Regions from separate parts of the Paenibacillus sp. FSL R5-0744 genome, predicted to be linked through region 1. Evidence: predicted binding sites of a transcription regulator. Region 1 holds the regulator's gene; each other region holds the start of a gene.

Region 1 (12,899 bases):
TCACGAAGACAAGACTCGCCTTCACGATCATACACTTTGCATTGATTATTATATGAACCTGTAATAGTATCCCCAGTCATAAACGGCTTTTCCATGTACCCACCAATTTCAGTCGCCTCAGTCAGTACTTTTTGGATGCTCTCATAAAGACGGGCTATAGATTCAGTTGTTAAATTTTGTACTAGTGCAGAAGGTAAAAGCCTAGCTTCAAAGGCAATCTCATCAGCATAGCAATTCCCGACTCCAGCCATCACATGCTGATTTACTAACAGGCTTTTGAGCGCACCTCTCCGTCCCTTTAATAATGCAGTGAATCTTTCCAGCGTCATCCGACGATCCAGCAGCTCAGGTCCAAGTTTACCCATTGTGGCTTCGCTTTCCTTCACCGACAGCAAATGTATATAGCCTAAGCGAAGTCCAATGAAGTAAAGGATATGATCTCCAAATGCGATTTCGACTTGTGTGTTACGATCCGGCCGTTCTTCCTCCGTGCCATAAAAAAGTATTCCACCAAGCATCAAATGTAGAAGTAGTCTTCTTCCATCATGTAGGTGAAACAAAATATACTTGGCACGCCGCTCAACAAAAACAACACGCGCACCGATCAATGCATTTCTAAAAGCTTCTGTTTCCATATTAATTGATTTTTCTCTGTTCACGATTACATCAGATATTGGCACATTTATAATATGCTGACTAAGCAGCTTTCTATAATTCTCCATTTCCGGCAATTCCGGCATAGCTCATCGTCCCTTCTAGGTTGGTGAAGTAATAAGATCCTAGCTATTATACACCGAGAAACGTTTTAAGTTCAGTTAAATCGGCACAAATTTCATCCGGTGAGATTCCGGTAAGGTTTTTATAGTGGTCAAGATTTTCTGCATTGGTTAATCCGGTAAATACAAGAACTGTACGACAGCCCGCATTTACTCCAGCTGCTATATCTGTACGCATATTATCACCGACAACCACTGCATGTTCAGGCTCGATACCAAGAAGATCTGTCGCAAATTTGATTAAATGGGATTCCGGCTTGCCAATCACTACCGGACTCACTCCACTAGCAGCCTCGATGGCTGCTCCGATCGTACCTGCGCCTGGCATAATGCCATCATCTGATGGCAGCATTAAGTCTGGGTTAGTGAGTACAAACTTTGCTCCTCCCAGAATCCAGCGCGAAGCTTGCGAGAGCGACGTATAGTTGAAGGAGCGATCGATGCCTTGCAGTACATAATCGGGAGAGTCTGTGACGATGCGGAGCCCAGCTTCGGTACAAGCCACATGCAAACCCTCTTCTCCAAGTATCGCCACTGCAGCCCCAGGTGATTCCTCAGCTATGTAACGTGCGGCCGCCATTGATGAGGTACATACCTCCTCAGCTTTCGCATCTATTCCCATTCCACATAAATGTGCAGCCACATTAGCCGCTGTACGCGATGAATTGTTGGTAACAAATAAAAAAGGAATGCCCGCTTCACGCAGACCTTTAATCAGTAAATCAGCACCAGGAATCATTTTATGCCCATGGTATAACGTACCATCTAAGTCAATCAATAATCCTTTAATCTGTTCCATTATAAATCCCTCTATTTCCATAAGAAATTTAATTAATGTCATAAATGAATAATAGTATTAATAAACATTTAACCTAAGCCCAGCTTGGATTTAGAATGTTTAATAATACTTTTTGTTGGCGGTATTGCCCGATTGTTTTCGGCAAGATTTCCAGCCATTCGTACCTCTTTCACGCTGTAATTACTTTAAATCTAACACACTTCGTCGAATGAAATCGAACGAGAGACTCATCCAGCATTTTTTAGCATAGCACTGTCATTTCCTGCGCTTTCCCGGAAAATAATCATTTCCCCAATTGCCCGTTTTGTCTTCGATATATTGGATATGTGCCGAATTCCTCCGCTAATAATGTCTCTGGAAAAATGAGTTCAGCTTCTTCCAGCAAAGGAATCAACTCTTCAGACGAACTGTAACGAGAGCTGAAATGAGTCAACAATAGTTGGCCTGCATTGGCTTCCTTTGCTAGCTCTGCAGCTTGACGTGCGGTACTGTGATGGTATTGATACGCCATTTCTGCCAGATCATGAGCAAAGGTTGCTTCATGAACGATAAGGTCTGCATGAAGGGAGAGTTCTAAAGCTCCTGAACAAGGTCTTGTGTCTCCCAAGATCGTAACAATACGCCCTCTTTTAGGTTCTCTAACGACATCAGCAGCGCAGATACGAACACCGTCATCCGTTATAACATCTTCACCTTTTTTTAATTTTCCATATAACGGTCCAGGCTTTAAGCCATAACTCTTTAGTAATTCCGTATTGAGGCTCCCAGGACTATCCTTTTCCGTTACCCGGTAACCATAGCTATCAATACGATGCTCTAATAATGCTGCCTCCACTTTAAAACCATCATCCTCAAATACCGTTCCTCCTGTATGCTCGACAATCTCAATCTTGTATGGAATTCGGGATTGGCTCACAGCTAAGGATATATCTAAGTATGCCTTCAATCCAGGTGGACCATAAACCGTTAAAGGAGAAGTCCCTCCCTGATAACCACGACTAGATAATAAACCTGGAAGACCAAATAGATGATCTCCGTGTAAGTGTGTAATAAATAGCTTTTCCAGCTTCCCTAGGCGAATCGGTGAGCGAAGAACCTGATGCTGAGTACCTTCCCCGCAATCGAACATCCAAATGCTACGGCGTTCTTCCAGAAGTCTTAATGCAATCGAAGTTACATTGCGTTGTATAGTTGGTACCCCTGCATTCGTACCTAAAAAATATAATTCCATCCCTCTTCCTCCCTTCTTCTTATTGGCTGAACTATCTCTTGTCTATTCTAAACGTCCTTCTTCCAGCAAAAAACCCCCCAGTTACGGGAGGTTCCGCTGAAAGGGATACAATCCCCCTACAGACCGGGTGTATAAATGAAAGAATTACAGCTTCTCTACATTAAAATACTGCGCTTCTGGATGAGCGAATACCATCGCCGAAACGGAAGCCTCAGGTTCCATCATAAAGCCTTCTGTAAGGTGAACACCGATATCCTCTGGGGATAACAGTTTAAATAGTGGTCCTTGATCTTCCAGATCTGGGCATGCAGGATAACCAAAGGATACACGAATCCCTTGATATCTTGCCCCATGTCTTTGTTTCATGGTCATATCTGCAGGATCTGGGAAGCCCCATGTATCACGCATCATGTGATGAACACGCTCCGCTAATCCTTCTGCTACTTCCAGCGCTACAGATTGTAACGCATGTGAGCGTAAATAATCTCCATTATCCTTAAGGGCTGTAGAGAGCTCACGAACACCGTGTCCCGCAGTTACCACGAGGAATCCAACATAGTCCATCATTCCACTGTCGACCGACTTCAAAAAGTCCGCTAGACAGAGATAAGGCTCAACACCTTGTCTTGGAAAAGTAAAGGTATGCAGAATCTCGGCTGTATTCTGTGGATTATACACGATAATATCGTTACCACTTGATTGTGCCGGAAAGAATTGATACATCGCATGAGGAGTAATCGTACCTTCCAGCATCGCTTGATGTAGAATGTCATCGACAGTACCTTTCAACTCCACAGTCCGCTCATCACCAGCAGCTAATTGCGCCTCTACAGAACCTCGTAGCCCCAGATGGTGACCGAGCAGCATTTGCATGTTCACATAAGGGATAATATGCCCCAATGGATAATTACGAATGACATGGCGCTCTAAATCGGGTGGAACAAATACAGGTGCATCTGGAGAAATTTTGGAGCGTACAGCTCTAGTCAGCGTAGGAAGCTCTTGCTTAGGAGCAACTGCCACTGCGGATTCTGCTTCCACTCGAATTTCCTCGGCAATTTTCTCCCGTTCAACAGGATTCATAAGCCGATTAGCAATATCGAGTCCATCCATAGCATCCTTAGCATATAATACCAGCCCATCATATTCCGGCCGGATACGTGTTTTGGTGAACTTGCGAGTCAAGGCAGCACCACCTACCATAATAGGCACATCAATCCCAGCCGTGCGTAGGTCTTGCGCAGTCAGCACCATCTGCTGTGCCGATTTTACGAGTAGTCCAGACAATCCGATCGCATCGGCTTTTTCACGACGAAACGCTTCGATAATGGTCTCAGGTGGTACTTTTATACCCAAATTAATGATCTGATAACCATTATTGGATAAGATGATCTCCACCAGATTCTTACCTATATCATGCACGTCGCCTTTTACAGTTGCCAGCATGATCTTACCTTTTACCGATGTCTCATCCTTCTTCATAAACTGCTCTAAATGACCAACAGAAGCCTTCATTACTTCAGCGCTTTGCAGCACCTCAGCAACAATCAACTCATTGTTATTAAACAGCCGTCCAACCTCTGACATCCCGGCCATTAGCGGGCCATTGATAATCTCCAAAGGTCCTGATTTGGTAAGCGCCTCATTAAGGTCTGGAATAAGTCCTTCTTTGGTGCCTTCAACAACATATGAAGCCAGACGCTCTTCTAGTGACAGGTTAGAAATTTTCTCTTTTTTCTCAACCTTTTTCCCTCGGAAGGCGGCTACAAAAGCAGCAAGCGTGTCGTCATTCGTATTATAAATTAATTCCTCCGCAAGACGACGGTCTTCAGCAGGAATAGACGCATAACGTTCTACCTTCTCGGTATTTACGATCGCATAATCCAATCCAGCTTTAGTGCACTCATAGAGGAATACTGAATTCAGCACTTCACGTCCTGCTTCCGGTAATCCAAAGGAAACGTTGCTGATCCCCAAGATCGTATGAACACCTGGAAGTGCTTCTTTGATTAAACGAATCCCATCAATAGTTTCTTTAGCAGAGCCAATATATTGTTCATCTCCGGTTCCTACAGGGAACACAAGCGTGTCGAAAATAAGGTCTTCTCCAGCTAATCCGTATTTGTTCACTAGTAAGTCGTAGGAGCGTTTGGCAACTTCCAGTTTGTCCGTAGCCTTAATTGCTTGTCCTGTCTCATCAATCGTACCCACTACGATAGCTGCGCCATACTTATGAATCAATGGAGTGACCAGCTCAAATTTTTCTTCACCATCTTCAAGGTTAATTGAGTTAATTATCGCCTTACCTTGACAGTACTGTAACGCCAGGTCAATAACCTTCGGATCGGTAGTATCGATCATCAAAGGAACTTTAACCTTTTTTACAACTAATTCTAGAAACAGCTTAATATCTTCAATCTCATCACGGTCCGGATCTTGCACGCAGACGTCGATAACTTGAGCACCACTCTTCACCTGTGCACGGGCAATTTCTGAGGCTTCCTCATATTTACCTTCGACGATAAGACGTTTAAACTTACGCGACCCTAATACATTCGTACGTTCACCAACCATGTATGGACGGTTGTCGTTCTCAATATATATAGGTTCAATCCCAGAAAGTGCCGGTGGATGATTTCCTGCAAGCGGACGTGGAGGGAATTGTGAAAGTGCCTCCGACATAGCACGGATATGTTCCGGTGTCGTTCCGCAACAACCTCCCGCAATGTTAAGCCATCCCTTTTCTGCAAACGCAGCAATTTTACGCGCAAGAGAATCAGGAGATTCATGATAATGCCCATTCTCATCTGGCAGCCCAGCGTTCGGATAACAACTCACAGCCGCTGAAGAGATTGCAGAAAGTGAACGAATATGATCACGCATGAACTCTGGACCCGTCGCACAGTTCAGACCTATTGAGATAGGCTTCAGATGTTCTAAAGAAATATAGAATGCTTCAATGTTCTGACCAGCAAGTGTGGTACCCATCGGCTCTATTGTTCCCGAAATCATCACTGGCAATTTGATACCCGTCTTCTCAAATGCATTTCGAATACCTATACTTCCAGCTTTCACGTTCAGCGTATCCTGAGAGGTCTCTAGCAATAACGCATCTACTTGACCATCAATCAATGCCACTGCCTGTTCCTCGTAGCTATCAACGAGCTCTTGGAAAGTCACGCCTCCCGTAACAGAGAGTGTCTTTGTTGTAGGACCCATCGCACCTACAACATAGCGGGGACGATCTGGTGTATCATATTTATCAACGGCATTACGGGCTAGCTTTGCTGCAACCAGATTAATTTCTCGAGCCCGCTGCGGAATATCATATTCAGCAAGTACAACAGACGTTGCACCAAATGTATTCGTTTCAATGAGATCAGCACCTGCTTCAAGATACTGCTCATGAATCGTCTGAATTACTTCTGGACGAGTTAATACTAGCATTTCATTACAGCCGTCCAATTCTTCCCCACCAAAATCCTCACCTGTCAGAGGCACCTGTTGGATCATTGTGCCCATTGCACCATCTAAAATTAATATTCTTTGTTGTAAGCTTTCCTCAAGTGTATATTTAGCCAACGTATAGTCCCCCCAGTAAAACATTAGAGTAAGTTTAGCAGAATAAAGGAATTTCGAAAAGCCTTCCTTTCCACTCTGCATTATCTGTAATCATAGGAATTGCAATTCTTTTAATTATGGTTTTACAGAGAGTTCTTTATTAGGCATAGAATGCTGAGTTCTAGCAGTTACGTGTGATGTAACGATATATTGTCCTTCTTTCGTTAGTGTTCCCTCTGCTTGATAGATTCCATCACTGACTAGCTTCCCTTTAAATTCAATTTTCTGTTCACTATCATCTTTACTCACAATTTCGAACAGAACCTCTTTCGCATCATCTACTGCCAAGTTGTCTTGCGTCACCACTGCTTCAAAGGTCACCTTCTGATTTACAACAACCTCTTCAGGATTCCAATGTAACTCGACCTTGATAGGTTCCATAGACATGTCCATGTTCATATTCATATTATGTACGCCAGAATGTTTAGTTTGGTCTGATGAACATCCTCCCAATACTAAAAGTGTTGCACCTAATAATAAAGGAACTATTGTTCTTGAAATCTTCATTTAGATTCCTCCCAGTCGAATTGATTACTAAGAATCTACCAATTCATGTTATACATTCTCCATCTATTATACACATTATTATTGGTTTTTCAGTATTTCGCATCAATTCAGTTAAACTCTTGTGACTTAAATCATATACTAATAATTCTCATCTATCATATTAAATATGATGTAGATATAAAAAAGACAGCAAGTCGCCTAGATACCTAGGAACTCACTGCCTTCTTAAAGCTTAAATGAATGAAATTTTATAAAGATTGGACTAATGAAAGAAGCTCTCCAAGATGTTTGATTTCATAATCCGGCTGAATTTCCGGATCTGGCTGTTTGCCTTTTCTATTAATCCAAACTGTAGTCAAACCTGTTGCCAGCCCACCACGAATATCCGTTGTAAGCTTATCTCCGACCATAACTCCTTGCTCAGGTGCAATATCTAAAAGTTCTAGGGCATGCAGAAAAATTTCCTTATCCGGCTTTCCTTTTCCGAAGCTTCCAGAAATCACGATGTGATCAAAGAAAGGAACGATTTCAGGTACGCCATCTAGTTTCTCTTGTTGCAATGCAGGGCATCCATTAGTCAGAAGCAATAGCTTCACTTTTCCCTTCAGTTCTTCAAGCACCTGAATCGTTTCTTCATAGATGTAAGGTCGATTTCTACGCTCTACTGCGAATTTGGCAGCTAATGTCTCAGCAAGAGCTTCGTCCTCTACACCAAGTGCTGCAAGACCACGACGCCATGCCTCTTTACGATATCCCGGTGCAAGCTGCTCCAATTGACGGAATTCCGGCTGTTCACCTGCAGTAAAGTTCCCCCAAAGTGCTTCAAACGGATTAATCCCAATCATCTTTGTAAACGGGTTCGTTTCGTAGGATTCATATAGTCCAATGGCTTCTTTACGCACCGCAAGTTCCAGTTCTTGTGGATCAATCGTATCCCCAGCGGCTTCACATGCAGAACGAAATGCTTCATTAACGCTCCGATCATCCCAGAGCAGTGTATCATCAAGGTCAAATAGTACGGCGGAAATTGGCATTACAGGTCTCCCTCTCCCATGGCTGGTTAATTTCTATTCGTGAACTACTTCAATCTGGTGAGCTTTTGCGAATGCTTCCAGTCGAGTCCCCATTGCATTGGTATCATAACGATTCATAAGTCTGGTAAAAATCCATTTCGTGCGTTTGCCTTTATGCTTAATTACAACAGCTCCACGCGAAAGGATGATTTTCTCAATATCAGAAGCTGGCAGATAACGTTCGCGGTTGAATTTTATAGTAGATAGTCTAGCATTCTCTACCTTCAAGTACGGACGTCGGAAGAACAGAAGTGCCGCTAGTAAGTAGTACAAAACGACTCCTAGCCAGTTCATAAGCATACCATTACCTTTGGCTTGGTCCACTGAACCAATCATCCAAAACATAGTACCAAGCACTAATAACACTACTGGAAATGCAATGTTACGGCCTTTAAAGGTTTCGCTGTTCTTACCAGGAGATTTAGATTTAGATGCGTAAATCGTTTCCTTCCCCTGTTTCTTTCTTTGCTTATTAATTTGCTGCGTGTTGCGTTGAACCATTCTTTCCCAAGAACGGGCCATATGCGTTCCCCCTAGTCATCCAGTAATATCTATGAAAAGGAACAGGGTGTTAATGCTTACGCCCCTTGTTACCTTGTTCATGCTCATCATTATCGACCAATTCAATCGTATTCAATTGTGCTCGGAAGTTATTGCGAATATTCCCCAAATAAATTTCACGAAGCTTGGCGCGTTCCGCCGTTTCCTCTTGATTAAGGCCTACGCTCTTCTGTTTGCGTGCCAATTCGTTAATACGCGCGACCAACTCATCAATATTCAAAACTTTCCCTCCCCTTATAAATTAATTCTAACTCTGCCATGAGAAAAAGAGCTTGTCAAGGTTTACTCCCTGCAAGCTCTTCATGTCCTCTTATTATGTTCTTAGAATATTAATAAATAGGTAAAGTGAGAATATCTCCAGCATTAATCTGACTACCTTTAATGCCATTGGATTTTTTAATTCCTTCTATATATACAGCCGTTTTCATATCAGAAGGTTTATTCTCAAGAGCAATACTCCAAAGTGTATCTCCACGTTCAACCACTACGCGCTTCTCATCCTTCATTAAAGTAGTAGATCCTGCAAATACATTACCTACTACTGTAAGTCCTGATAGTACGAGCACAATGATCAATGTCAGTTTAATAACAAAATCTCTTCGGAACAAACGCATCAAGCCTTCAAGCAAAAGCTCTGTAATTTCTTTAATCTGAGCTGAATAACGGGTAATAGGATTATGTCCTAAAGATTCAACCACTGGGGCTTTATCGTAGATGCTGCGGTATGTACTGTATTTTAACATGAATATCATCCTCCAAACACTTGTTCTTACTTTTGAAATTATAATAACACGAACATGTGTTTTGTTCAATACTATTTTAGAACAATTGTTCTCTTTTTTTCAGAGGTTACTATTTACCATATTCTTCATATAAAGAATCACTCTTATCGTTTAGATGAAGGAAACGCAATCAATACAAGACTACCATTTATTAACTCTTTCGAATTAATATTTATAATAGTTAGAACTTATGTTTGTGCGAACGGTAGTTCTATGTTATAATTTTCCCAAACATTACTATATGGGGTTGATTCCAATGTCAAAGATTTCAAGTCGCCAGCTGGCGATCCTGGAATTTATACGTAGCGAAGTCCGCAGCAAGGGTTATCCTCCTTCCGTCCGGGAGATTGGAGAAGCTGTTGGTCTTGCTTCCAGCTCCACAGTTCACGGTCATTTAGATCGGCTAGAGAAGAAGGGACTTATCCGTCGAGATCCAACGAAGCCTCGTGCGATAGAATTGCTTGGCCAAGAGGATTCCGAGAATGTCCATCATTTCGCGCAAACCGTCGCTCGCATTCCTGTCGTAGGTAAGGTTACCGCCGGGGTTCCTATCACTGCTACTGAGAATATTGAAGACTACTTCCCGCTTCCAACTCACTATGTTGGAGATAACAAAGTATTTATGTTATCGGTTCAAGGTGACAGTATGGTCGAAGCTGGGATTATGAATGGCGACTATGTTATTGTTCGTCAACAACAAACGGCTGATAACGGAGATATCGTTGTAGCTATGACCGAAGAAGATGAAGCAACCGTTAAGACTTTTTATAAAGAACGTGATCATATACGTCTTCAGCCGGAGAATCCGGCGTACGAGCCTCTTCGCCTTAATCGCGTGACCATTCTCGGCAGAGTTATCGGATTATTTCGAGATATCCACTAAGTATGCACTCCTACCAAGCGAAAACGGATACCGTCCTTTAGGACGGTATCCGTTTCTACGAGAAGTATAAGGATAGGGTATATCGTATAATATATACTTTCTTTTATTTTTTAAAAAAAGCTGTTCTGCAAATGCAGAACAGCTTTTTTATTGTTATCAAACTCCATTCATCAATTGCAGAACATTTGTTCTCATAGGCTAAAATGACCATTTTTAATGAATAACCGTTTAGGCATCCTCCTCATATCTTAATTAGAAAGGAGTGTTGCACAATGCCAAATTACCGGATTATAGTTGATCTGACGCAGCGTATGCTTTATCTTCTTGATAACGACATTGTGATCAGGGGCTTCCCAGTCGGAATCGGTAAAATGTTAACTCAATCACCACTCGGTGAATTCACAATCATTAACAAACAACCCGATCCAGGTGGTCCATTTGGGGTCTTTTGGATGGGTCTATCTAAGCCTCACTATGGGATACATGGAAATAATGATCCCTCATCCATAGGGCACGAAGTATCCCACGGTTGTATTCGTATGTACAATAAAGATGTGTTAGCACTAGCTGCGATTGTTCCTATTGGAACACGAGTAACGATCAGGAATTAAATCTAGCTCTATAGATAAACACGCCTCACTCATGGTTCAATGGAGGGGGCGTGTTTGTATTTATGTATTTTTGATGACCTAATAGGAATTATGTGGTTATATGTCGAATAATGTTAACAGGATTTCAAATTGAAAGGAAGTGTCTCGTTTTGAACAACTCAAAAATTAGAACCCTCGTCGATTTTAAAGTCGATGCACTTGTTAAACTCTCTGGCTTATTGTTAAATAACGATCAAGCGAGTGGAAAAAAAGTAAATTTACTCACCTCATTCGGCAGTATTCAAGGGACCATCTCCCCTTCCACCTCCAATAAAGAGGATGTTTTTGACTTAAAATCTCTAATGGATGATGTCATTGTAGATGAATACATATCTTATTTAGGTGCGGAACATCCCGATAAAAATTTCAGCTATAACTTTGTAGTCCTTAATGATGTTTCTGTAAGACCCTATACTCACTATGAATCTCCGATCGAATACAAACAGCTAATTGTTTATACCGATCAAATCACAGCCTTCAATTTCTTATGATTTTGACATATTTATTTTAAAAAGCTCTCAACAAAGCACTCCAGCAGTTGCCCCAATTTTGCACTCAGCTCGCAAAATCGGCAGATCTCTGGGTGCTTTCTCTTTTTCTAATCAGTAGTCGTTTCCTAAATTCCCACGATTTTCGCTCTTAACAGATACTAGTAGAGAGAATTCAGGCATATCTTTCAATAAGCAATAAATCTTGCTCTACTGAGATCTTTGGAGGTGTGATTACATGCTGATTTTCTTGATGTATATGTTTGCCATTGTAGGAGGAATCTTAATTCTAAGTGCCGTTATTATAGAATTAAAAAAACTATCTACTTCTTCTGAACTTTCTAAGCTGTTAAACGCAACCTCATCTTTTAATATTATATTCACCAAAACATTCATTCCGCCCAATCAATCGCACTTGATCGCCCTTAATGAACCTTATAAAAAAATAGCAATAGGTACCAGCAATCCGAAAACAAGCAAAAAGGCAATAGCAAAGCTATACTCGTTCGACAATATAATGGGATCAGAGATTGTTGTTAACGCACTAACCCTTTCAAAAGTATCTAAACGACAACAAAACAGCAAATCAACTGCTTCAAGTGCGGATATTAATGTGGTTAATAGCGGTGACGAAGAGGCTGATGTTATCGAGGAACTTACGCTTAAAATATACATGAACAGCAATGAAATACCTGTGTATAGTATTTCCTTCTTGCCAGGCTTACTACCCATTCAACAATCCGATAATCAGTACAAAGAAGCTTACTCCCAAGTCCAACAATTACATGCGTTCTTCAGGTCGATCGTATCCGAATGAATGCCCCCCTTCCGCCTATTATTACTTCACTTTACCTTTCCCAATTAGAAATTTTGAAAACCTTAAGGAAAGACAAAAAAACGGTCCTTTTGGGGGGCCGTTTTCGCTGCATCCAACATTCATTTTAAAATTGCACACTAAATCCGTTAAATTGATGAATGCCCGTACCATGAGCAACAAGATCCCGTTCACGTAATTCACGAACTGCCTTCATAACCTCTTGCAAAATAGCTGGATCTAGACCCAACGTATTATGAGAGCCGAATACTTGAGATACATTTGGAATTTGCGCAATCTTTTCTAAAGAAGCCACTAAATCTGCCGGACTAGTAGAGGGATAAAAAGCATAAATTGGCGTAACATCATACAACAAATCCCCTGTAAACAGATACCCGTTGGTATGATCAAAGATGCTAATATGACCTGGCGAATGACCCGGCGTGTGGTAAATTTCTAATCTACGCCCGCCTAAATCAAGCACTTCTCCCTCTCGCAATAGAGCTGTTGGTTTCCCTTGATAAGGTGTATACGTATTAGGATCAAACGTCTCAGGAACAGGAAGAGTAATATCTCGGCTCATATCTTTTCTGATCTGGGCAAGGGACAAACCTCGTATTCCATTAATCAGCCAATCCTCATCCTCTTTATGAACATAGATCGTCTCAAATTGTCCATGACTGCCTATGTGGTCTGCATGCACATGCGTAGTGA
Region 2 (4,589 bases), 1.4 Mb from region 1:
TTGACGTAAGCATTGCTTGATGGCAATAAGTTAAAAAACCTTGATTTCTCAAGGTTTTCACTGTGATGCCGAGGACGGGGGTCGAACCCGTACGGTACTCACGTACCGCAGGATTTTAAGTCCTGTGCGTCTGCCTGTTCCGCCACCCCGGCATATTATGTGTTGTTGCTTCATACGATGTTTACGTATAACGCGACAAGAAATATAATATCATGAATATCGATAACGCGCAATCCCTTTTTTCAAAAAAAGTTTTATCACATTAAAAATAACCCGTTCCAGCTTGTACCGACACGGGTTATTTGGCATGTTGATTATCTGCGTTCGTCACTTCTGCTTCTCATTCCGACAAGGCCCAAGAGTCCAAACAATCCGAGCCAGCCCCAGTTTGATCCTCTGCTGGTAGTCCCAGTATTGGTAGTTGTGCTGGTTGCCCGATATCTACCATCCGTTGTAGTGTTGGATAGTGGAGTTACCGTATTTCTGTTGTAGTTATCCCGGGTGTAATTTTCATTGTAGTTATTGGTGTTAGGTCTATAATTTTCCCCTGTGCGAATCTTATCTTTCATAATGCTCTCATGCTGATTCATCGTTCCCGTGGTGCCGTTCATTAGATTGCCTTCCGTATTCATCATCCGAGTGTTATTCACGGTACCATCCATGCCCGTATTCGCGTTCGGGATACCGCCTAAAGCGGCTGACCCGATTGGATTAGCGTAACTAGCTCCCATTATACTCATTGACAGTACAGTACCGCATGCAAGGCTTGTTATTAGCTTGTTCACAGTGTTATGCCTCCCTTTATGGTTAGTTATCACTGATAATTTCCCCTTGGGTGGCACTGTCTATACATGAATAGCTTTACTCTTTTACTACATTCACTGTCTTGCTTGCTGCGTCATACGTAACCTTTGCTCCAAGCGCCTCAGCCAGAGCACGCACGGGTACATACGTTACGCCGGTATCAAGAACACCATCCGTAAGTTTAGTGCCGTTTAAGGTTATCGTTACTTTAACGTCTTTGTTCACCTGGTCATCCTCCCCAGTAATTCTTTTTAAAGCTTCATTGACCTGATCCGTCGTAGGACGTTTACCTGCCCGAAGTTGAGTCGTGGTTAAGCCGAAGGTCATTTGCAGATGTGAATAATCTTTAAAAGACGTCCAGTCTCCTCCCCACTCAAGCCCTAGCTGTTTTCCCACCTGTACAACCTCTTGCCAGTCCGCTATTTTATCTTTATCACCATCACGATTCATATCCCAGGAAATACTATTTCCATCCGGCAGCAAAAGCGCAAAATCAAACGCAAGGCCATAATTGTGATAGCTGGTTCCACCCTTGGCGTTGGTAACTATAGGTCCAGGCTTACTTCTCCCCTGCGCATACAAGGCATTTTGTTCAGCAATCGACCGCAATCCCTGAGTAATAACGATGGGTACTCCTCTGGCATAGCTTTGCTGTATCAAAGCCTTCGCCCCTGCTGCCAAAACAGGATGAAGCCCAACAAGCCTCGCCGCCGATTTGTCCCTCACTTGATCTAAAGTCAGCATAGAATCACCCCTTGGTATAATCAATGATCCCGCTTCCCCATTCGCTTGTACTAATACCCCTGCTTGCCTTAACATACAAGCATAAACGTCTTCGGCTTCCCTATAAGGAAGGGCGATAAGCGTTTAAGCGAGAAATATAAGACATAAAGGATAGGTGTATAACTTATACTTTCTTATATTTTAAAAAAAGACCCCGGTATCCCCGAGATCTCCCCTGAAAAGCACCTATTCATAGCTTCTTCACCTTGGATCATTTCTACAAAAAAGGGCAAAATATTAGCGAAAGGTGGGAACACATATGGACATTCATAGTGATAGCTATAAAGTTGCTGCCCTGAGCGAGCAGGAAGAAGCACTCGAAATTATTCGAAATGCCGAAGCTTCCATTGCAAATCTGACCGGCAACCCAACGGTGACCCTAATTGCTTATGAAAAAAGTGAAGTCAGCGGTTCTCAGCATTAGACGATGTAAACCTCCACTAGATCATCTACATTGATCCACTTCCATTCCTCCGCCCACTGCAGCTTAAACTCACGCGAGTGGGTGTGAATGGAAGTCACAAAACCACTAATTGTCGTATTCTCAAAAGGATCAAACAGCACAACAGTGACGCGCACATGACTCCGTAACGATAAGGCCAGTGTACATTCGATCTCCTCCAGCTTCTGCTCATCCAGAATAGGCTTAATGCGGCGCAGGGTCTCCCGTTCATCCCTAATAATTCTTACCTTATGCTCCGGCAGCATCATGCGACTGCTTTCCCACAGTCCGTTTTTCTCCAGCTTTTTGCCCATGGTAACCCCTCCCTAATTTCTATACTCATTCCGCTACACACGAACGTATGTTTGTATTATATCCACACCTTCGCTGAATAATCAATAATCAGGAAAAAGATACCACTTTAAAATCCTCCTCTTTTATCTAAAAGTTGTATAATAATTAATATCTAAATGAGAGGAGCTTTCCAATTGAAAAAAAACAAAGCCCTGCTCATCCTAATTCCCGTATTATTCCTGTGTCTATACCCCCTCGTATATCGAAGCAGTACCCTCTCAGACCTCACAAAAGGAATCATAGCCGGCTTATTTATAGGATTGGCAGTGTTACCTCTACTCAAGCTCAAAATCGCATCAAAAAGACGCTGACAGTTGAACTATTCAGCGTCTAAATTTCGATCTATTCTTGAACTTTCTCTGATTCAGCGGTGGACTGACCATCAGCATCGATGAGTCCTGTTGCTTCTCTTGCTTCATTAAGCTTGGAAATGCCGTATAGCATCGCGACGTCAGCGTTCTGATTCAATTCCTCGAACTTCTCAGCAGTGACCTCTGCGGAATCAGCACCTTGAGAGGCCTGTTCTTTTAGAGAATAAGCACTTTGAAAAGCAATTTTGGACTCATCAAGCAGTTTACGAATGTCTTCGGGCAAGCTAGAGGAAATTTTCACTTTCTCAGCCTGATTGGATAGGTCTGTTGCGGTCTTTTGGAATTCGTTAATCTTCTTCTCCAACTGCCTGTCCGAAAGTTCTCCTGCTGAATAAGCAGCAATAGCTTCGTTGAACTCCGCTAAGGATGATTTTCCTAATTCATCAAGTTTAGACATTTCATTGTAGAAGTTTTGCACGGTTTCCTGCACTTCTTCTTCCGAGGCAGGAGCCGATGAAGTTGAATTATTATTGCTGCAGGCGCTAAGGATGACAGTCAGCATTAGCGTTCCTATTAGTAACACTTTTTTCATTATTTATCCCTCCACTTAACAGAATAATGTCGGTTTGTGTAAAGCGCAAATGAAATTTATGTAAAATGACTATTATGTTATAATTATTTCAATTGTAATCAGGGAAGGAGAGTATTTATGCCTTATTGCACAACCTGCGGATCAGAATATAAGCAGGGCGCTAAATTTTGTGGAGAATGCGGATCTAGCATTGACGGAACTGCTCCAGTGACCACCCGTCGTCCATCAGCAAATCCAAACGCTACTCAAGAAGTCGTGCTCTGGAAAGGCAAACCAGCCAGTATCTCTGATCGCCTCAAAGGAATCGTACGCCTAAACACGACTACGTACACCATTACAAGCCAGCGCATTATGGTAAAGACCGGACTTATCGGTAAAAATGTCGAAGAAATCGAATTACTGCGTGTACGCGATTTATCCGTAGCACAATCTATCATGGACCGGATGCTCGGCATCGGTACATTAACTGTATTTTCTGATGATGCCTCAGCGCCTCAGCTTCTTTTCCGAAAAATCCATGATGCCCAAACCGTCAAAGATGTTCTGCGCAAAGCTGTTCGTGACGAGAAGATCGCCAACAACATTAGCTACCGTGAACAAATCTAAGAACCTTTCACATTAAAAAAGCCCCGAAATCCGGGGCTTTTTCGCTAATATTCCGATGCTCGAATCAGTTCGGATATCGTCTTATGGAAGATAAAACGCTCCTGCTGGAATAATCCCTTTGGGTTGGCTAGGACTTTCCCACTGCAATACAATTCGCGCGTCCCCCTCATTCTCATAGTACTCCACTTTTATTTCATGTAGCTTGCCAGCTATAAGATTCACACTGCCTTTTCGCTCCTGTCCACTCTGATTCACCCAGCTATCAATGATCAGCCCTCCATCAATCCACACCCGTACCCCGTCATCAGAGGAGGAGTAAATGGTATAGGTTTCACTATAGGCTGCAGTCAGTTTTCCACTCCACCGTACAGAGAAAGCGTCGACACGAATGGCTGGATCAGGCGAACCCTGTTTCCACGAAAATTGGATGTTAGCATCGGTTCGCGTCAGCGCAGGTGCGCCGCTAAGAGTCATATTATTGTAATATTGCCCCCATAGTCCACTCTGCAGCACACTGTCTCCCTTAGCGGCTACAATTGCCGCCTCAACAGCATACTCTTCCCGCGTGAATACAAAGCTGTCATTCATAAAGGCTCTAATTACCGCATCGGTATTCTTCTCATAAAGAAGCTTGCCCCAGGTCATCTGATAAGACCATTTAGGCTGTGATTTAGATAGTAGTACAGGGGACGGTAGC
Region 3 (7,311 bases), 1.4 Mb from region 1:
TTCCACAGTCCCACGTAGTTGATCTTCTTCCCCCACCAGAACCATCCGCCATTCATTTCATGATACGGCCGCCAGAGCACAGGAACTCCTGCATCATTTAGTTTTTTTAAAGAAAGGGCTATCTTATCCAGATCAGCGATCAGTGCGTTGTACTGAGAGGTACCCGGGGTTATATATTTGTCAAAATCAGCGTTGCTTATGCTCGTAGATACGTTATCCCAAGCTGGCGCAGTCCCTGGCAACTGTGCGTGATAGCTAATCGTTACGATTCCACCGTCTTTATACCAGCGAATAGCGCTGCTAACGACCCAATCCCGCTGATTGTCTATTAGTGCCGCCGTCTGATTATTGATTGCCCCCAGCTCATAGCCGTGAAGGGCGGCGTATTGCCCGCTAGTATTTTTCAGCTTCCCATTGAACTCATCCGCGCTCTCCAAATAATCATGTTGTCCACTAATCCATCCTTTTCCTTGCAGAAAATAAAGGGTATTCAACAATTTCTGAGCAGAAGGTACCGTTTCCGAATCCGCCGGAGCCATTTGCAATTTACGATACGCGATTTGCCACTGAACATCGCTCACAAACCTCGATGCCGAATCAACCATATTTCGAAGATTGCGCTGTTCCATCCACTCTCACATCCTTTTAACTTTTTTAAGTTATAGTATGGGGACAATAGTGACATGAACTCAGCGAATGGACATGAAGTTGTAAATTAATTTAGGACAGTGTAAGGAACTGCTGAATAAATTCACGGCTCAATAAAAAAAGGAGCCCGGCGGCTCCTGACTAAATCTCCAATTTACCTTGTATATCTCAGCGGTAGTAATTCAGAAATATCATATTTAGCTAACCGGCCGTCCTCGGATACAATAACTTTGCAATCCTTCCCGTAATCAGCAATTAACTCACGGCACATCCCGCAGGGAGAAACTACTTTAATTTCTCTTTCCTCGCTGTCCGGATCAGGATGCCTTACCGCAACAATCGTATCAAATTCCTTGTAGCCTTCGGATATCGCTTTTCCAATCACCATCGCTTCTGCACAGACTGTAATTCGTCCCATGCTAGCTTCTACATGTACCGCTGTAAAGATTTCCCCCGTCTTAGTACGGAGCGCCGCCCCTACATGGTGTCTTCCCCATTCATAGCGTCTAGTAATAATATCTTCAGCAGAGGCTATAAGCGTCTGATCTTCAATCGTAATCAAATACTCCATATCCAATTCCGTCCTCCTCTTATTTTTCCTAAGTATATTAAATCGCACTGCATTATGATATAAGATATACTATTTTAAGTTCCAAAAAAGGAGGAGCAGATTTGAAAATACAGAAATTACTCACCAGTCTCATCATTATTGTGTTACTTGCTTTGGGCGGTTACTGGTATGAACAGAACGGAGATCCGTCAGCCCCCTCGTCCACATCTGATTCAGAAGTTGTTCAGCTGATCTTCCCATCAGATCGTTATCCTGAGACTGCTAAGCACATTCAGGACGCGATTGCTAAAGGGGAGTCCGCGACGTGCACGATTAACCGTGAGCAGGCTGAAGACAACCGCAAAGAATCCTTAAAAGGGATCCCCACCAAAAAAGGCTACGACCGCGATGAATGGCCCATGGCCATGTGTAATGAAGGCGGCAAAGGGGCCGACATTGAATACATAACCCCAAAAGATAACCGCGGCGCAGGAAGCTGGGTTGGCAATCAGTTAGAAGATTATGCGGATGGAACCCGCGTAGAATTTATGTTCAAATAATAAGCTAACGTGAACAGTGCTTCAAAAGAATAGCCCCATCCGGTATACCGGATGGGGCTACAATGTGCATCAGCTAGCTTAGAATAAGCAAGCTTTAGTGATGATAACCAGCAAGATGAAGAGTACCAGAATAGCTCCTGTTGAAGTAAAAGGACTACACACCGGACCTACATTTACTGGGCTTACTACAGGACCTACGTTACAACCACAATGTTCCATTCCCATAATTAATTCCTCCTAATGATTAATGACTACAGCACAAGATATGTAAAAAGGAGATAAGCCGTTTGGGCGAACTGGCAAACAAATGCTATTCACCTAATGAATTAGGTAGGCACTGTCGATAAACAGGATATACACGAAGGAGGTGCAATATGGATATAGCCGCATTATCAATGGCAATGAGCCAGGCATCCTTAGCTCAAAATGTAGGAATACAAGTCATGAATATTGCCAAAAATCAGGCTGAAACCCAGAGTCAAACGATGGTGGAAATGCTGGGCAAAAGCGTTGCTCCGAATTTAGGAAAAACACTTGATATTAGTGTTTAATTGCTTTATGCTAAGGACACACGAGAACACTCGTTCTTATGTGTCCTTATGTTTTTTACTTTACATAGCCTTCGGGCTTTTCTTTTGCTCATTTATGCGAACATACGATCCTATAACTGATTCTGAATGAGGTGAATGATATGAATAACATGAAATCCTATTATCAAATGACTGCGCTGGAGAAGTGGACAGAAGATTTATACAAGCGTCTGAACCTTACTCAGCCTTCGCAAATTTCGATTGCTTATATTGCAGAACGGCTTAATATTTGGGTTCATTATTTGGATGTAAGAAGCAAGAGCATCGAAGCATCAGCGGGGATGTACACCATGTTTATTGACAACCGGCTTCCAGCCAGTCTGCAGCGGCTAGAGTTTCTCCATGAGCTCTGTCATCTGCTCCGCCATGGTACTGATCAAATATTGATGCCAGAACATTTTACGCGGGCACAGGAGGATGAATCTGAGCGATTTATTCTTTATGCAGCTATGCCCTACTCCATGATCTCCCGCATGACATTGCCTGAGCAACGGGAAGATGCAATCAGCTATCTTGCAGCAGAATTTCAAGTGCCAAGCGAGCTGGCTTTACAGCGGATTGATCAAATTCAAAGACGTGTTTTTCAGGGGCAATTATTGGCCGTGATGGGAAGAAACGAAGAACGATTAACACATATTCAATAATGACTGCGGAGATAATAAGGGTAGTCGCAATGAAGGACCATTAATTAGGGTGGAATTTCTCGCAAGGGGGATCGATATGGAAGCCATTAAAGTAATTGAATTATTGATGACTCATCCAGATTATAACGTAGATGCAGTACACCCCGAAATTCCGGATTTTGTTGGGATCGAGTCGATTGAAGTGGATCATGAAACGGGGACCTTCTCCATTTTATTGCAAGAACCCAAAGAAGACTGAAGATGATTTGTGTAAGTTCATAATAAAAAGGCAGCAAGTATAGTATACCCAGGCAATTCTTTACCTACGCGGGTTTAACTATCGGCAGGAAATTTGCTGCCTTATTTGTAATTATAAGCTCTGTTATGCGACAAATTGAATCAAACCAATAAGAATTAGAATGAGGAACATACCCACAACTCCCCAAATAATAAACCATAAGATTCTGAGACCTGGTAGGCTGGGACTAGTATGATTCTCCAATACCTTAATTCGCCGCTCCAGCTCCTGTATTTTTTCTTCTTGCTGCGTCATCTTTCTCTCCACCCTTCTAATGTGTAGATTACAAGATACAATAGATATGACATACCAGTCACAATATATTATCTTATAATATATACATTTTAGCTAAATGGAGGGAATTAATGAAGAAAAGAACAAAAATAATCCTTATTACCTTCGTTATTGTATATGGAGTCGCTTCTTTAGCGCTTCAGGCCTTCCGAAATCATATGGACAATGAAGTGATTCATTATTTGGTAGCTACGAGAGATTATAAGAATGAAGATCTTTATAAAGTACACACCCAGATTAGTAAGGCTCCCGTCGTAAGTACAACGGTGATTTTTGCAGATGAACCTAACGCAAGATACTTTTATCGAAAAGAGAAGGATCGGATTTATCAATATAGCATGGCTCTTGTAAAAAGGTTTGATCCAAACTATACATATAAACATATTGAGGAGGGCCTCCCGTAAAGGGGAACTTCTATTATAAAGGCGCGATTGTCTCAGTAGTCATGATATGGCTGCTGGGGCAATCGCGCCTTTTTTAGATTCTAACCCTTGATCTAGACGCTAACAAATTTTCTCAGGAACATAATGTGACCAAATGCCGTCCTAAATGGTGTTATAGGTAAAGGGGGCATAGAATCATGCAACGATCCATGACCCGGCCGGGAAATCATGTGATAAAGAGTTACGAAATCTACGCAGATATGCTGTTCCGGATTGCTTTGGTCCATTTAGGCAGCCGCCAAGATGCCGAAGAGGCCACTCAGGACACCTTCATCAAACTGATAGAAAAAGCACCAAAGTTCATAGACGCTGAACATCAGAAAGCATGGCTGATCCGAGTAATCACCAATCATTGTAAAACATTACTGGGCAGAGGCTGGCGCAAGCGCGAGGTTAAGCTGGAAAATGCTGAGCCGATTGCGGTAGACACCCCCGAGGATTTGGCTCTACTGCAGTTAGTTATGGCGATGCCTATGAAGTATAAAACCGTAATCCATCTTTATTATTACGAGGACTATCCCATCCAGGAAATCAGCAAGATTCTGCAGATTAGTCAGTCTGCCGTGAAGATGAGACTTCAACGGGGACGGCAACTGTTAAAACTGGAGCTGGAAGGAGTGGAATCACAATGAAAGAAGATCAGTTTCGAACATCATACAAGAGAGCGGTGGATTCTATGAAACCAGGTGAAGAGATGAAAAAAGAATTGATAGACAAACTGGAGCAACAGCAGGAACGGAAACGTCCACGCAAGACGGTTTATATCGCGGCAAGTATCGTCCTCGCCGCCGGGATCGGCTTAGCTGCACCTAATATATGGCAGCAGTTAAACGGCCAGAGTACTCAAGGGCAAATCGCTCAGGTAACTCCAGGTCCAAGCCAACCAGACAATTCTGGCATAAATGCGTCCGGAAGCATTGTTATCCCCAAGTTGGAACTGCCAGATACCAAATCTGGCGTTATGGCAGATATGATCGCTCTAGTCGTATATAAAGATAACATTTATACACAGTCTGCGACTCGAATCAACGCAGCCGATGCTGCCGCTCTGCGTGGTGACAAGCTGGGACGTACTACAGGTGGCATCGATGAATGGAGCGGTAAAGACAAATATATTGAGTTGGCTTCTAACATTGGCGAAACGGATATCTATTCCGTGAAGGGATATGATTCCAATTTCCTGATTATGTCCTATTTGGAAATCAACGGCGAGGTATTCGCCGAACTGTATGAGCATACAAACGGGATCACCGTAAACAGCGGCGCTGATCTATTTGGCAAGCTAAATCTGGAAGGTAGAATTACTTCCGCACAGTGGGAAAGCTTCGACAGCTGGAACAACGGACAGCAGCAGTACACACCGCTCGCTGACGACGAGGCACTTAATGGCTTCTTGAAGGCACTCCAAGCAGCCAAACCGCTGGCAGCAGAGCCTCTTATCGCGCAAGGCATCTACGACAGCGAAGACCGCAAGGTTCTCTATCTCCAGCTGGAAGACAACGCCCGGGTAGAGCTGACGCTGTTTGGTCAAGGGCTAGTACGTTACGGTCAGGCACCTGTATTCTTCGAGGTCGAGTCCGGGGCATTCCAGCTGCTATGGGATAGTATGAAACCATAAGAATGATGGTCGGAAACCGAAAGTATAGCGATAGGAACAACGATTGGGACAACTTTTCGGGCACCATACCCATTAGAAAAGTCTAGCTGGATACAAAAAAAGGCGTTGCTGCAAAACCATTTCATGGCTTTGCGACAGCGCCCTCTTTGTGTTGGCTGCATGGTTTGCATTGCGTCATGTCAGAATATCAGATTCTAAGTATAAAAGAGCCGTTGTAGATTAATCCTATGATGGCTCTTTTACATGTTCAATACTGCTATGATAACGGGACTCAAAAAAAGAACGCCCACCATGGACGTTCCTGAGATTCTTATTCGTATACAACGTTTCAGCAAGTTACGCATTTACACTTTCTGTTTTACGATCCTGTCTTGTGTGTAATGTTTTCATCGCAAATCTTGCTATCGGCTGAGCAACCAACAGTTCAATCCAAAATGCTATACCAAAGTTTCTTGGCCAGATATGAAGGAAGTTTTTAAGTGGCTCTAGACTTATTTGTTTCGTCCCAACCCATGTACCGATTATCGATAGTAAAATAGATAACACCGTAACATTCAATAAAGTATTCAACAGCACCCTAGCATTAAATCCATCGGTTTGTCCCATGAATTTCGGCATCACTTTCCCAACAATCGGCCCGGCAACTAATCTTACGGATAAAACTACGATCATCCACATAAACGGAATAACCTTTAGTGTATCTATATACACTTCCTTACTGAAGCCCCGTTCCAACCCCACAATAATAGGGGCAATAGTGTTTACTGAAATGATTGAAATAATGAGTAAAAATAATATACCTTCTTTTCCGTTTCTGGGCAGTCTTGTGTCTCCATGCATGTTTGTCATCTCCGTGAATCATATTTCAGATGGCAGACGTATCATGAGACATATATTTTTGGCCCAATAAAAAGACCAATATCTCTACACACTGATTTAATAATTATAGCACTTTTTTCAAATGAATGTCAGACCTCTATTTAAGATTTATTAAATCCCTCTGCTCTTTAGTGCATTCAAAAGATTTAAACTATCCCTGCAAGCGCATGGCGATAAATCTGGTATCAGTGCATCCGTTAGCAAGCTCAAAATTCCAGCCTTCCTAATTCCCTGCCTTTTGAATTTATGTAATAGATATAAAATTTCAATTTTGGTATTAATAATCTTTACAGTTTTCTTCTGTTTAGCATTTTCATCTTTCAAACATTCTAGTGATATCCATTATCAAATAGTTAGCCCTAAAGAAGCCAGCGTCATCAATTTTGATAAGAAACAGCAAGTACCTTGGGGAGTTCTCTATCAAAATCAAAAGATCTCGTACACCTTAACTAACAAATTCTCTAAAGTGATTAAAGTAGCTATTATGGATAGTGGAATTGATGAACAACATGAAGATTTAGAAAACACATCCATAATTCAATACAATGCTGTTGACTTGGAAGAGCCAGTTTTTGATAAATTAGGTCATGGAACTGCAATAGCAGGTATCATTGCTGCAAACGACAATGAATTCGGATTAGTAGGGGTTTCCCCTCATGTTGAGATTTTATCTATTAAAGTCTTAAACGATGAAGGTAAAGGTGAATTTGAGAGTTTTGTGAGAGGTATTGAATGGGCTATCGATCACGATGCGGATATTATTAATATGAGTTTTGGAATTATGAGAGATGATCCACAATTAAAGACA

What was found. The regulator LexA, encoded in region 1, represses DNA repair genes until DNA is damaged. The targets are predictions, from matches to a motif close to CGAACATATGTTCG.
Region 2: the regulator LexA is predicted to act here: its motif matches at 2,384-2,397, upstream of MKY19_RS22790 (YolD-like family protein).
Region 3: the regulator LexA is predicted to act here: its motif matches at 2,407-2,420, upstream of MKY19_RS22830 (ImmA/IrrE family metallo-endopeptidase).

The regions. Positions count from the first base shown of each region.
Region 1 covers NZ_CP150228.1:3,797,179-3,810,077, forward strand. The annotation lists gene MKY19_RS16615 (DNA-formamidopyrimidine glycosylase family protein) at 1-740, opposite strand, end outside; gene MKY19_RS16620 (HAD-IIA family hydrolase) at 787-1,575, opposite strand; gene rnz (ribonuclease Z) at 1,859-2,806, opposite strand; gene metH (methionine synthase) at 2,951-6,388, opposite strand; gene MKY19_RS16635 (FixH family protein) at 6,503-6,934, opposite strand; gene MKY19_RS16640 (HAD-IA family hydrolase) at 7,183-7,968, opposite strand; gene MKY19_RS16645 (hypothetical protein) at 8,002-8,529, opposite strand; gene MKY19_RS16650 (DUF896 domain-containing protein) at 8,579-8,788, opposite strand; gene MKY19_RS16655 (LysM peptidoglycan-binding domain-containing protein) at 8,898-9,311, opposite strand; gene lexA (transcriptional repressor LexA) at 9,607-10,233, shown strand; gene MKY19_RS16665 (L,D-transpeptidase) at 10,506-10,844, shown strand; gene MKY19_RS16670 (hypothetical protein) at 10,994-11,374, shown strand; gene MKY19_RS16675 (hypothetical protein) at 11,610-12,188, shown strand; gene MKY19_RS16680 (MBL fold metallo-hydrolase) at 12,313-12,899, opposite strand, start outside.
Region 2 covers NZ_CP150228.1:5,154,709-5,159,297, forward strand. The annotation lists tRNA gene MKY19_RS22770 (tRNA-Leu) at 67-152, opposite strand; gene MKY19_RS22775 (hypothetical protein) at 315-785, opposite strand; gene MKY19_RS22780 (M15 family metallopeptidase) at 862-1,548, opposite strand; gene MKY19_RS22785 (hypothetical protein) at 1,847-2,011, shown strand; gene MKY19_RS22790 (YolD-like family protein) at 2,008-2,343, opposite strand; gene MKY19_RS22795 (hypothetical protein) at 2,726-3,286, opposite strand; gene MKY19_RS22800 (PH domain-containing protein) at 3,404-3,892, shown strand; gene MKY19_RS22805 (glycosyl hydrolase) at 3,974-4,589, opposite strand, start outside.
Region 3 covers NZ_CP150228.1:5,159,529-5,166,839, forward strand. The annotation lists gene MKY19_RS22805 (glycosyl hydrolase) at 1-629, opposite strand, end outside; gene MKY19_RS22810 (cytidine deaminase) at 803-1,219, opposite strand; gene MKY19_RS22815 (NucA/NucB deoxyribonuclease domain-containing protein) at 1,327-1,758, shown strand; gene MKY19_RS22820 (hypothetical protein) at 1,837-1,983, opposite strand; gene MKY19_RS22825 (YjfB family protein) at 2,133-2,309, shown strand; gene MKY19_RS22830 (ImmA/IrrE family metallo-endopeptidase) at 2,450-2,992, shown strand; gene MKY19_RS22835 (hypothetical protein) at 3,069-3,230, shown strand; gene MKY19_RS22840 (hypothetical protein) at 3,354-3,524, opposite strand; gene MKY19_RS22845 (DUF3139 domain-containing protein) at 3,635-3,967, shown strand; gene MKY19_RS22850 (sigma-70 family RNA polymerase sigma factor) at 4,144-4,638, shown strand; gene MKY19_RS22855 (hypothetical protein) at 4,635-5,624, shown strand; gene MKY19_RS22860 (hypothetical protein) at 5,961-6,464, opposite strand; gene MKY19_RS22865 (S8 family serine peptidase) at 6,775-7,311, shown strand, end outside.